DNA from 2 places in the Lactobacillus sp. M0396 genome. Region 2 is predicted to be linked to the other one. Evidence: predicted binding sites of a transcription regulator. Region 2 holds the regulator's gene; the other holds the start of a gene.
The links. The regulator HrcA, encoded in region 2, represses chaperone genes, less so after heat shock. The targets are predictions, from matches to a motif close to TTAGCACTCNNNNNNNNNGAGTGCTAA.
Positions count from the first base shown of each region.

Region 1 (7,256 bases), on a different contig from region 2:
CCGACTCCAGTTGGTCCAACAAATAAGAAAGAGCCTATTGGACGACCAGATTTGTTAAAGCCAATTCTGTTACGCCTAATTGCCCGAGCCAGTTTATCAACAGCCTTGTCTTGGCCAATGACGTGAGCTTTCAGGTTTGGTGCCAGATTTTGCAGCTGGTTTTCTTCCTGCTTTTGCAAATCGCCCACAGGAATGCCAGTTTTTTCTTCAACAATCTTATTCATAATCTTGCTGGTAATAATAGGAGATTTGTCTGGATCGACTTTTTGATCCTTCATCTTATTATATTTTTCAATTTGATCGCGGTAGTATGCAGCTTTTTCATAGTCTTCGTTCTTTAAAGATTCTTGTTTTAATTTTTGTGCTGCATCAATCCGTTCCTTCATTTTATCTTTATCAACGTACGGAATTGTCAGATTCATTCGTGAACCTGCTTCATCAAGCAAATCGATAGCTTTATCAGGTAAAAATCTGTCCTGGATATAGCGCTCAGATAATTCAGCAGCAGCTTTTATGGCATCATCAGTATAATGTACATGATGGTAGTCTTCATAACGCTTTTGGATACCTTTCAAAATCCGAATAGTTTCTGGAACTGACGGCTCTTTAACATCGACGGGCTGAAAGCGTCTTGCTAAAGCAGAATCTTTTTCAATTTCACGATATTCTTTTAATGTAGTAGCACCGACTAGTTGCAAATCACCACGGGCAAGAGCGGGTTTAATAATATTGCCTGCATCCATTCCGCCTTCAGCATTCCCTGCGCCAACAATTTCATGAATTTCATCAATAAATAGTATAATGTCATCGTGATTTTCCACTTCTTTAAGAAGTTGCTGCATACGCTGTTCAAATTGGCCACGAATACCTGTACCTTGCACTAAAGAAACTACGTTTAATGATATTATTCTTTTATCTTGTAATTTGGCAGGAACCGAGCCATCAACAATTTGTTGAGCTAAGCCTTCAACCACAGCAGTTTTACCTACTCCGGCTTCACCAATTAAAACTGGGTTATTCTTTGTTCTGCGGTTTAAAATCTCAATAACGCGTGCAATTTCTTTATCACGCCCAATGACTGGGTCAATTTTGCCTTTTCTTGCTAATGCAGTTAGATCTGTACCATATTGATCTAAAAGTGAACGACTACCTCCGGTACCATTATTACCATTGTTAGGTCCACCATTATTCATTCTAGGGTCTCCTGGATTTCCAGCATTGCCATTATAGTTAAACAGATCGCTGAAATCACCAAAGAAGCCATTATTGTCATTATTCATATTAATATTTCCTTGTTGTTTAAGTTGTTGATAACATTGTCCGCATAAATTAATTTCTCGACTTTGTCCATTAACTTTTGCAAATAAGTGAATGGAAGCTGGTCGTTTTTGACAGTTTTGACAAAGCATTGTATTACCGCCTTTCATATCAGTTTACTAAATTATATAATTAGCACTCGGAATAATCAAGTGCTAAAACTTGGATCTTATTATTTGTAAGTACGGTAAATATGCTAAAATACATGTAGGCAAAATCAAAAATATTGCTGAACTAATATAGGATAAAAGCGGTGGTAAATTTGGATTATCAAAAAATTCTTGAGCAGTTGGCAGATGGTGAACTAGATCATTATGAAGTTGATCCTAAAGATGCTTTTGAATTTCAATCTGCATTAAGGTCTTTTAATAAGAGGCAAAACATAACGGGAAAGGCCTTGCGGGGTGGTAAAATAATTTATTCGCAGTCCAAGACTGAAGTTTAGTGATGTAAACTGTTACATTTATGTTGTCTAATTCACAAAAAAATGATAGTCTAAGTAAGCGAATAGGTATTTACTACCGTTTTGATTTTTTGAATTAAAAGGAGATATATATAATGGAAAAACGCGATTTTCATGTTGTTGCAGAAACAGGTATTCATGCTCGTCCAGCTACATTGCTAGTACAAGCTGCTTCTAAGTTTGGTTCAGATATCAACTTGGAATACAACGGTAAATCTGTAAATTTGAAGTCAATCATGGGTGTTATGTCACTCGGAGTTGGCAAAAATGCTGATGTTACCATCAGTGCTGATGGTGATGACGAAAAAGACGCAATTAACGCTATTTCTGAAACAATGAAAAAAGAGGGTTTAGCTGAATAATGACCAAGACATTAAAAGGAATTGCTGCAAGTGATGGTATTGCTGTAGCACCAGCCTATCTCTTGGTTGAACCTGATCTTTCATTTTCAAAATCTACAATTAGCGATGTTGAAAGTGAATTAGCACGGTATAAGAAGGCAATTTCAGTATCAACTGCTGAAGTTGAAAAAATCCGTGATAGCGCAAAGAAGAGTTTAGGTGAAGATGAAGCTCAAGTCTTTGAAGCTCATCTGATGATTTTAAACGATCCTGAATTTACTGGTGCCATCGAAAATGAAATCAAAGAGCAAAAAATTAACAGTGAAGCTGCACTTGATGAAACTGCTCAAAAATTCATTACAATTTTTGAAGGCATGACTGATAACGAATACATGCAGCAACGTGCAGCTGATGTACGAGACGTTTCAAAGAGAATTATGGCTCATTTACTAGGTAAAGAGTTGCCTAATCCCGCATCGATTGATCACGAAGTAATTGTGGTAGCCCATGACTTAACCCCAAGTGACACTGCTCAATTAAACAAGAAGTTTGTTAAGGGCTTTGTAACTGACATTGGTGGTAGGACTGCTCACTCTGCTATTATGGCTCGTTCTCTTGAATTACCAGCTGTTGTTGGTACTGACTCAATCACAAAAGATGTTCAAAATGGTGATACTGTTGCTGTTGATGGTCTTAGCGGTGATGTTGTCGTTAAGCCGACGGACAGCGAAATTGCAGACTATAAGCAAAAGAGTGCTGATTTCTTGAAGCAAAAAGCTGAATGGGAAAAGTTAAAGGATGAGCCTTCAGTAACTGCGGATGGTAAAAAATTCACAATTGCAGCAAATATTGGTACGCCAAATGATATGCTGGGTGTGAATGACAATGGTGCTGAGGCTGTAGGCCTTTATAGAACTGAGTTCTTGTACATGGATTCAAAAGACTTTCCAACGGAAGATGAACAGTTTGAAGCCTATAAAGAAGTCCTTGAAGGCATGCATGGCAAGCAGGTTATTATTAGAACCATGGATATCGGTGGTGACAAGCACCTTGACTACTGGAACTTGCCAGAAGAAATGAACCCATTTTTGGGAGTGCGTGCAATTAGGCTTTCACTGCAAAATGAAGAAATTTTCCGTACTCAGCTTCGTGCCTTGTTACGTGCATCTGCTTATGGTAAGTTGGGTATCATGTTCCCAATGATTGGTACCATTAATGAATTACGTAAAGCTAAAGCAATTTTAAGTGAAGAAAAAGACAAGTTAGTTGAAAAGGGAGTTAAGATCGGTTCAGATTTGGAAGTTGGAATGATGATTGAGGTTCCAGCTGCTGCCGTTTTAGCCGACCAACTTGCAAAAGAAGTTGATTTCTTCTCAATTGGTACTAATGATTTAATCCAATATACAATGGCTGCTGATCGTGGTAATGATAACGTTTCTTACTTGTATCAACCAGCGAACCCATCTGTTTTACGTCTGATTAAACATACAATTGATGCAGCTCATGAAAATGGTATTTGGTGTGGCATGTGTGGTGAAGCTGCTGGAGACAGCACCATGTTCCCAATTCTGTTGTCAATGGGCTTAGACGAGTATTCAATGAGTGCTACCTCGATTTTACGAATCAGAAGTTTGATGAAGAAGCTTGACACTAATGACATCAAAGAATTAGTAAATAAAGCTTGCTATGTTTCAGAAACTGCTGAAGAAAACGAAAAATTAGTTAGCGATTTAATGAAAAAAGTAAATAAATAAATATTAATATTCAAAAAGGGTACATTCTTAAAGTTTTTGTATCCTTTTTTAATTTCTTTAATCTTTCTTGGCAAAAAGTTCACAGAATATTCACGTTTTGAACTTAGCATGAGAATGTAATTAGTTATCAAAAACACTACTTACAAAAAAGAAGTAGTATGTTATAATAATTTAGAAAACAATTAAAAGGAGCGTGAAATATATGGTCAACTTATATATATCTCCGAGCTGTACATCATGTCGCAAAGCAAAGGCTTGGTTAAAGAAACACGATATTCCGTTTAAGGAAAGGAATATTTTTTCTGAGCCGCTGACAAAAGACGAACTTATGCAAATATTGCGAATGACTGAAAACGGTACGGAAGAAATTATTTCTACGCGTTCAAGAGCCTTTCAACAACTTAAAGTTAATCTTGATGATCTATCAATAGACCAACTGCTTGACTTAGTGGAAAAGAATCCTAGTTTATTAAGACGTCCAATCATTATGGATGATAGGCGTTTGCAAGTTGGGTATAATGAAGACGAAATTCGTCGCTTTTTACCAAGAAAAGTACGTCGTCTTGAGCTTGAAGAAATGCAAAAGATAGCTGATTTATAAAATTCAGGTAAGTTTAAAATAAAAGCGTTAGTTTTTAAACTAACGCTTTTATTTTATTAGCAAAGTACGCTACAATAGAACAAAGAATCTGATGGAGGTGAGAACTCATGCAAGTAGATCATATAAACAATAATACGATTCGCGTGAGAATAGGTAAACAAGAGTTAGCTAATCGTGGTCTCAAAGTTTTGGATTTACTAGGTGATAAAAATAAAATCCAGCATTTCTTTTACTCAATTTTGGATGAAATTGATACTGATCACTCTTTTAGTCAGGATGCACCGGTAACTTTTCAAGTAATGCCTAATAACGGTGGACTTGATTTACTAATCACTAAAGTAACAGAAAAAGATCGTAATAATCTTGCTCAATTATTTGATAATGATTTTGCCAACAACGGCAATAAAAAGAACAATGATGCTCGCAAGTCTTTTCTCGACCTTGAACCTGAAAATGAGGAAGAAGATAAAGAAGGTTCAAGTGAGCCAGCAGATTCTTCTCAACCTAAGGTTAAGAAACAGTTTTGGAAATTGCAGAAAAAACAGGCATACTGCTTTACTGATCTTGATCAGGTAACTGAATTAGCAGACAGTCTTGAAGCAAGTGATTTATCTTCCAGCCTATATTTCGAACGAGGTAAATTTTATTTAGAGCTGATTTTTACTGATCAAGAATATTCAGAAATAAAGCCAGCAGATGCATGGGCAATTGCAAACGAATATGGTATAAAAGTAAAGACAAGTGAAATGGCTCGCGTGCGAACAAATGGTAAATGTTTGTTATCTCATGATGCTTTAGACCGATTACGCCAATATTTTAGTGATATTAAATAAAATAGCAAAATAGCTGAATAAAAAGGCAGGTAAAACCCTGCCTTTTTGCGTATTTATTCTTAGGTGATAAATATGTACGCAGCATTGTTAAATAATATTTTGGTTTTAGCAATTGAGGAAGCCAAGTTGCCCCAAAGTAACAATAAAATTAAAAAACATTATTTTTGTCCACACTGTGAACGAGAAATGCGATTAGTAAGTAAAGATAAGCGACCCTACTTTAAACATATACCATCTGAAATTAACTTATGCGGGGAAAATAAAGAACATGCGCAAAGTAAAAAAATACTGACTCAAGCATTGAGAGAGGTACATTTTGATGCTCAATCAGAGGTCAGTCTTGCTAATGGACAATTGCGAGCTGATGTATTGGCATCTTCAAATTTAGCCTTTGAAATTCAGTGTGCTCCTCTTAATAAGTCAGAATTTCGACATCGCCATTTTTTATATAAACAAATAGGCATTAAGGATATATGGATAGTTGGTAAGAGGCACTTTTTATTACAAAACTTGAAAAAATCTCAACTCATTTTCTTTCGTAAAAATAATTTTTGGCGAGATTATTATTTAGAGATTGATCCTTTTAAAAAGATTATTCGGTTAAAATATAACGTTTTGCTTGAGCCGCTAACAAATAAAGTTCATTTTCAAGAAGAAAAATTTGGTATCGGTGCAAAAGGTTTAAAAAAATTATGGAATTTTCAGCCATTGTTACAGAAATATCATGTTAATCCTAAACAGCAAAAACAATATTTGCAAATGCAGCTTGCACATAAAAGCTTGAAAGGCAAACAAATTGCAAATTTGTTATATAAAAAACGACAAACCATAGATAATTTGCCGCTTTGGGTTTTTAACAATTTTCGTAAAATAAATTCGCCAGATAATGTAAGTAAATATTTAAATCAGTCGTAAATGTCGTACAGGGTAATAATTTTTTGGCTCTCTGGCAACACAACCATTATCCTTAAGAAGCTTTATCAGTTTATCATGTGCAAGAATACCTTCTAACATTACACCATTATAATTGCCACTTTCATTAAAAATAATAGTAGTAGGAAAATTGCGGACGTTGAATTTACGCGCAAGATCTTTGTCTTGTTGAATTGAATCATCAACATAGCGGGCAATTTTGCGGCTATTAATGCGACTAAAATCCAAGTCTAAACTTTGCGCAATTTCTCTAGGCAAACTTTCTGAGTATTTATTAAAATCGGTACTCATAACACGCTGTAAAGCTACTAAATAAGCACGTGCTTTCTTGTTGCCATATTCTATCTTGATTGCATTGTAGTGCCGTAAAGCCTGGAAGGAAGCAATTGTATACCTCGGTATATCTTTTATTTTCTGGCCATTATTTTTTCTTCTAATAATGTCCTCTTTTATTACTTTTGAATTTATGATCGGAACAAAATGAAAAGAAGAGTTGATATTAAGTTCATCAATCGCGTCTTTGATTAAAACTTCCGTATCATAACAATAAATACCAACGGGATTAACAAAAAGAAAAATCTCGAACATGATCAGGCTCCTCCAATACTGATTGTTAAGTATAAAATGATTAAAAATCTACCCTTTTAAAAGTTCACTCAATCATATTCTAACACGATGTATGTAAGCGCGTGCAACTTTTGCTTGGTTAGTATTAGTATAATTTTGTGTAAATTTATACTCTTTTTTTAATTCTGCAAGAATCTGCTCTATTAAATCTGGATTATGGTTTTCAATCTCAAGCTCAAAATCTTCGTAGTTATCTGGATAAGTGTTATCATCAAAAGTCAGTTCACAATTTTGTGGTCCATTCGCTAATATACGGTGAGTTTTGCAGAAAGTTTGTAAATGCAGTTTTAACTTCTGTGAAAATTTCTGATCCAAATATTCTCCTACGCTATACTTAAAAATTATAGGCGATCCTTTTGCTACATGCTTAATTAATGCTTTAGCTTC
Region 1 is NZ_JACFQE010000004.1:121,809-129,064, forward strand. It holds gene H3T43_RS06310 (ATP-dependent Clp protease ATP-binding subunit) at 1-1,409, opposite strand, end outside; gene H3T43_RS06315 (hypothetical protein) at 1,580-1,762, shown strand; gene H3T43_RS06320 (phosphocarrier protein HPr) at 1,876-2,142, shown strand; gene ptsP (phosphoenolpyruvate--protein phosphotransferase) at 2,142-3,875, shown strand; gene spxA (transcriptional regulator SpxA) at 4,078-4,476, shown strand; gene H3T43_RS06335 (adaptor protein MecA) at 4,584-5,309, shown strand; gene H3T43_RS06340 (competence protein CoiA family protein) at 5,436-6,224, shown strand; gene H3T43_RS06345 (DsbA family protein) at 6,210-6,830, opposite strand; gene H3T43_RS06350 (CYTH domain-containing protein) at 6,903-7,256, opposite strand, start outside.
Region 1: a site for HrcA is predicted at 1,450-1,476, ahead of H3T43_RS06310 (ATP-dependent Clp protease ATP-binding subunit). Genes of this name have one in related genera too.

Region 2 (7,256 bases):
TTACAAAAGAAAAGAACTACTTTTTTTGGCAGTTCTTTTCTAATTTATTCAATTATAAACCCTTTACTTATCTGGGTCTACCTTATGAAACTCGCCTTCACCTGCGGAACCACTACCTGAATTGCCATCTTGGGAACCAGGATTTTGTGGTCCTGCTTGAGGTCCAGCCTGTCCTTGTGCACCTTGAGCCCCACCATTAGCTTGGTACAATTTGACTGCTAAGTCTTGGGCAACTTTAGACAATTCATCCTTCTTGGACTTCATCTCATCCAAGTTGTTGTCCTTTTGAGCCTTCTTCAAAGCATCAAGTGCATCTTGAACTTTCTTAGTATCATCATCTGATACCTTGCCTTTGACATCCTTCAAAGTCTTTTCAGTTGAGAAGATTAATTGATCGACTTCATTACGAAGATCAACTTCTTCTTTCTTCTTCTTATCCTCTTCAGCATGTTCTTCAGCTTCTTTTTGCATCTTCTTGATTTCTTCGTCAGATAAACCGGATGAACTCTTGATGGTAATCTTTTGTTCTTTACCGGTTCCCATATCTTTAGCAGAAACATTAACAATGCCGTTTTTGTCAATATCGAATGTAACTTGAATTTGAGGAACACCACGTGGGGCGGCAGGAATGTCTGTTAGTTCAAAACGACCTAATGTTTTATCGTCAGCAGCCATTGGTCGCTCACCTTGCAAAACGTGAACATCAACAGCCGGTTGATTGTCTGCAGCAGTAGAGAAAATTTGACTCTTTGAAGTTGGAATTGTCGTATTCTTTTCAATTAACTTAGTAAATACGCCACCCATGGTCTCAATACCTAAAGAAAGAGGAGTGACATCAAGTAAAACTACGTCCTTAACATCACCAGAAATAACTCCACCTTGAATTGCTGCACCTAAAGCAACAGCTTCATCCGGGTTAATTGAGTGATCAGGCTCTTTACCAGCCCACTTCTTAACTGCATCCTGAACAGCAGGAATACGGGTTGAACCACCATTCAAAATAACTTTATCAATGTCATTAACTGTTAATTCAGCATCTTTCAATGCATTGTCAAATGGAATCTTTGTTTTATCAACTAAATCAGCAGTTAATTCGTCAAATTTCGCTCTAGTTAAATCAGCTTCCAAATGTAATGGCCCAGATTCACCAGCAGAAATAAATGGTAATGAAATATGAGTTGAAGACACGCCAGACAAATCTTTCTTAGCTTTTTCAGCGGCATCCTTTAACCTTTGTAAAGCCATTTTATCTTTAGAAAGGTCAACACCATTTTTATCTTTAAAGTTCTTGATCAGCCAATCAATAATTTTATTATCGAAGTCATCGCCACCAAGGTGAGTATCACCGTTAGTTGAAAGTACTTGGAAGACTCCGTCACCTAATTGCAAAACAGAAACATCAAAGGTACCACCACCAAGGTCATAAACCAGAACTTTTTCATCTTCAGCATCTTTATCAAGGCCATATGCAAGTGAAGATGCAGTAGGTTCGTTAATTATTCTCTTAACATCTAAGCCTGCAATTTTACCGGCATCCTTAGTAGCTTGACGCTGAGCATCGTTAAAGTATGCAGGAACTGTAATGACTGCTTCAGTAACCTTTTCGCCAAGATAATCTTCAGAGAATTTCTTGATATATTGTAAAATCATGGCAGAAATTTCTTGAGGAGTGTATGCTTTATCACCAATCTTGACCTTATAATCAGCTTCACCCATATGACGCTTAATTGAAGAAATAGTATTAGGATTAGTAATAGCCTGTCTCTTTGCGACTTCACCGACTTGAATTTCTCCATCCTTGAAAGCAACTACTGAAGGTGTAGTACGGTTTCCTTCTGGATTAGTAATAATTTTTGGCTCTTTTCCTTCAAGAACAGCAACTGCCGAGTTGGTAGTTCCTAGGTCAATTCCGATAACTTTTGACATTGATATGCTTCCTTTCAATTATTGTGCTACAACAACCATCGCTGGTCTTAAAGTACGATCTTTGTACAAGTATCCTTTTTGCAAAACCCGCACAACATGATCTTTTTGATCTTCATTTTCAGCTTCAACTGTTTGGACAGCTTGGTGTAAATTAGGATCAAACTTTACACCTTCAGCAGTGATTTCACTGATTCCATGATCTTTCATGGCTTTAACCAGAGAATCAAGTGTCATTTGCACTCCCTTTTTAAGCTGCTTTGATGCTTCATCATCAACCTTTGTTGCCAAAGCTCTTTCTAAATTATCCATTGCTGGCAAAACATCTTTAGCTAAAGATTGTGATTCATATTTAATAAGTTGCGCTCTTTCATTATTGTAGCGATTTTGCATATTTTGCATTTCAGCTTGACTGCGCAAGTACTTATCTTCTAAATCATCTTTTTCTTTTTGCAACTGGGTCAAATTGTGTTGCAGTTTGCTTTCCAAAGATTCGGACTTCTTTTTTTCGTTAGCCTTAGCTTGAGAATGCTTTTTAACTTCTTTTGATTCACTTGATTCTTTTTGATCTTTTTTTGAATTTTTACTGTTAATTTCTTCTTTACTCACGGCTAACCTCCTTTATTTAAATCTACCATAATAATCAAGCAACTTTTTAGATAGCTCATTTCTGAAATATTCAAGCAATCCTATCACTTGAGAATACGGCATATTATCAGGGCCAAGTAAAGCAATTATGCCCTTTCCGTGAGGACCAACGCTGTACTCTGCCGTAAGCAGACTATAATCCTTTAACAAATCATTTGATAACTCAGACCCTAGACTTACCCGAACTGGATATCTGTCACTTTTTAAATTTTGCCTGTTATCCAAAATACTAGAAATTAAGTCATTATGCTCAATCATTTCATATAATGACCGCAAATTAGAAACGTCACTCAAAGAAATATTATTGAGCAAATTAATCTGACCATCGACATACATTTGTTCGCTGGCAGCATCACTGATCACATCTTCAACTAAATCTATTAATTCAGACACATGAGCAGCTTTAAGCTTTTGTCCTAAAGTCTTCTTAAGAAACTCAGGTGTAACCTGATCTAGCGACTTTCCTACTAATTCATCGTTAATCATACGAACGGCACGTTCAATGTCATCACCATGAATATTGTATGGTAAGTTATAAACCTGGTCATGAACATCACCATCACTGGTACCAAGAATAGCCATAATCTGTCTGCCAAATAAAGGTACTATACGAAATCCGGTAATAGTTAAATCACTATTCTCAGGCCCCTCCGCAAATGCAGTGTAATTTGTTAGGTCAGATAAGATCTTAACAGCTTCCTGTACGATGTCGTTAACTTGATGAAACGGCTGATCAAGCTGATTAATAATTCTTTTATAAACAGAAGATGAAATCTGTAAAGGCTCAACTAAATTGTCAAGATAGTAACGGTAGCCTTCTGTTGAAGGTACTCGACCACTTGACAAATGAGTTTTTTCAATCAAGCCTTTTTCTTCTAAAACCGCCATTTCGTTACGAATAGTTGCACTTGAAACTTTAATAGGTAACTGATTCATGACTGTTTTAGACCCAACAGGATCATGTGTCTGCGTAAAATCATTGATAATTGTTTTTAAAATTAATTCTTGACGTTCGGTCAACATAAATATCGCCCTCACTTTTAGCACTCAAACTTATTAGGTGCTAACAATTAATATGATACTAGCTTTTAGCAGAATGTCAAGTTGAGTGCTAACTTTTTTACAAAAAAAACGCTTATCCTCTTTAAAATTGAAATTAACCAATGCCGGCAAAATAAGCTTTGATTTCTGCCTCATCACCACTCATTTGTTTTTTTAATTTTTTTAAGTTATCAAATTTAATTTCGCCACGAGTATACTTATACCATTTAATTACCATTTCTTCATCATAGGCTTCTTGATTAAATCCAAATAAATTCGATTCAATATAAAGCTTTGTACCCTCATTAATAGTTACGTTATAACCCACGCTTGTCATTGAGTCATACCACTTGCCTTTAATCTTGGTTTTAGTAGCGTATACTCCAATTTTAGGAACCACCTTGCCTTGAAACCAAACTAGATTTGCTGTAGGAAAACCCAGTTTATGGCCATTACGTAAACCGTGCCCGACCTTACCGGACATGACATACGGAAACCCTAATAATTTAGCGGCCAATTCCATATTTCCACTGGTAATGGCCCTTTTTATTTCCGTAGAGCCAATTTTTTGGCCATCATAAGACTGTTTTGGAACATCAATAATAGCAAATCTTCCCTTAGCAAACTTAGGGAAATTTTTCATATTGGCAATCTCTTTGGGACCATAAGTGTAGTCAAAGCCGGCTACAACTGTATCAGCATTTAATTTAACAATAATTTTATCTACAAATTCCTGTGCAGTCAGTTTGCTAAATGCCTCATTAAAATGCATCACAAGCAAAAAATCAACTTTTAGTTCCTGCATCTTATAAGCTTTTTCAGACAATGTATCTATATAGCTGACTTCTTTATTTTGATAAATTTCTTTAGGATGTCGATCAAATGTCATTACTACTAATGGTAAATGCTTTTGAATTGCTTTTTCTTTTGCGATTTTGATTAATTCCTGATGACCACGATGAACACCGTCAAAGAATCCTAAAGCAAGGATTATCTTTTGTGGAATAATATTTTCCTTAAACGGGTAAGTTAAATGGATAATTTCCATAATAAGACCTTCATTCACTTATTCATTTTGTAAAAGCATTAAATAAGGGCGATACATGGTACCATCTTTTTGATAAATTGCCTTAACTCTATTATTGTATCCTAATGCCACTTTTTTTGCATTCGTTTTCAGAGAAATCGTTGCTCCATTTTTAACTTTGGCCCACAGATCTGTATCAATATCCTCATGAGCATAATTAGTAAAAAAAGAGTCAATTGGTTGAAGCAATTCATTTACCATATCTGGATTTTCTGAAATTTCATTCAATTTAACAGCTTGATCTATATCAAAGCCTGAACTAGAAGTGCGCCGCAAATTTTTCATTACGGCCGGCACACCAAGGCTTGTTCCCAAATCATTTATTAAAGAGCGAACATAGGTTCCTTTACTGCATTCAATTTTAAAATCAAAAACTTCTTGACCATTTTCTTTATCAAAAACAGGTTCATTTGTAAGATCGTAAGAAAAAACTTCAACCTGTCTTTTTGGCCTTTCAACTTTAATACCTGCTCGCGCATATTCATATAAATGCTTGCCATTTACTCGGACGGCCGAATAAATAGGTGGTACCTGTTCTATACTGCCCACAAACTCTTGCATAGCTTTTTGAATTTGATGGTGTTTAATTTTACTAGTTATTTTTTTAAATTCTGTTTTTTTGCCACTAATATCGTAACTATCAGTGGCAAAACCAAAAATTCCCTGACCTACATATTTTTTGTTTTCCTCGTGCATCAATTCAATCAATTTTGTGGCCTGACCAATTGCAATTGGTAGCACTCCCGTAACGTCAGGATCTAGGGTACCAGCATGGCCTATTTTTTTGATATGCAGCGCTTTGCGTAAATGATAGACAACGTCTGCGCTTGTCATGCCCTTATCCTTATCTATCACTAAAATACCATTTAACATTTTTTATTACCTAATCATGAAAAAAGCGCCTCACAGCGCTTTTCTTAATTATTGCGATTTGCATCCTGCTTTTTTACTTCAGCGATTAACTGATCAATTTTACTACCATATTTAACTGAATTATCTCGTTTAAAAATCAACTCTGGTACTTTATATACAGTTAGGACTTGCCCCAACAAATGCCTCATCATTCCCTTAGCTTTATTTAAACCAGCAGCAGCTTCTTCTTCTTTTTTAGAATCTTCAGAAAGAATGCTGTAATAAACAGTAGCATATGATAAGTCATTTGTACATTCAACCGCTGTAATTGTTACATCATTAACTCGTGGATCACGAATATTTTTTCGTAAAATTTTCGTTAATTCACGGAGGATTTCTCCTTCAACACGACCTATTCTGTGTTTCATGCTTTCCTCCCAGTTAATTTATTCAGGCTTAACTTCCTGTTTTTCTACGGCTTCCATTTCGTCACCAATCTTGATGTCATTATAGCCCTCAATGGTTAAACCGCAATCGAATCCTTGCTTAACAATCTTGGCATCATCTTTAAACCGTTTGAGTGACGCAACTTTTCCGGTATAGATCACAACCCCATCACGAATCAAATTGATTGCAGAATCTTTTGATACGTATCCGGAATCAACAAATGCACCAGCAATCGTCCCAACTTTAGAAACTTTCCAAGTTTCACGTACAGTCAGATTACCAACAACTTTATCTTCATAAGTTGGTTCAAGCATACCCTTCATAGCAGCTTTAACATCATCAATTGCCTTGTAAATAATACTATATAGTCGAATATCTACTCCATCTGCTTCAGCTTGAGATTTAGCAGTAGCGGTTGGACGGACATTAAAGCCAATAATAAAGGCATTCGAAGCTCCGGCTAATGTAACATCCGATTCATTTACTGCTCCTACACCCGCATGAATGATATTAACACGAACGCCCTCGACTTCTATCTTTTCAAGCGATTGTTGTAAAGCTTCTACTGAACCTTGTACATCTGCTTTTAAGACAACGTCTACTTCTTTCATGTTTTCTTTTTTCATCGTGTCAAACAAGTTATCAAGAGTAACATGTTGGACATTTTCACGAGATTGTTGTAAAGCCTGTTGTGCTCTTTGTTCACCAACGCTTCTGGCAGTCTTTTCATCATCAAAGACAACAATCTTATCGGCTGACTCGGGCACATCATTCAATCCAGTAATTTCAACTGGCATTGATGGCGTAGCTTTTTCTACCTGGCGTCCACGATCATTGGTCATCACTCTGACACGACCAAAGCGATTACCGACAACAATAGGATCACCTACTTTTAGGGTTCCTTGTTGAACCAAAAGGTCAGCAACTGGGCCACGGCCACGGGAAAGGCGAGCTTCAATAACAGTCCCAATTGCCTTTTGCGTAGGATCCGCCTGTAGTTCCATGACATCTGCTTGTAAGAGAATCATTTGTAAAAGTTCATCAACATTTTCACCAGTTTTGGCAGAAATGTTTACAAAAATAGTGTCACCACCATAATTTTCCGGAATCAAATTGTATTTCATTAACTGTTCAGTAACATGCTCAGGGTTTGCACCAGGAACATCCATTTTGTTAATTGCAACAATGATTGGTACCTTAGCACTTTTAGCATGGTCAATGGCTTCAACAGTTTGTGGCATAACTCCATCGTCTGCAG
Region 2 is NZ_JACFQE010000001.1:269,078-276,333, forward strand. It holds gene dnaK (molecular chaperone DnaK) at 64-1,926, opposite strand; gene grpE (nucleotide exchange factor GrpE) at 1,945-2,532, opposite strand; gene hrcA (heat-inducible transcriptional repressor HrcA) at 2,545-3,594, opposite strand; gene ribF (riboflavin biosynthesis protein RibF) at 3,728-4,660, opposite strand; gene truB (tRNA pseudouridine(55) synthase TruB) at 4,679-5,572, opposite strand; gene H3T43_RS01300 (ribosome-binding factor A) at 5,617-5,979, opposite strand; gene infB (translation initiation factor IF-2) at 5,998-7,256, opposite strand, start outside.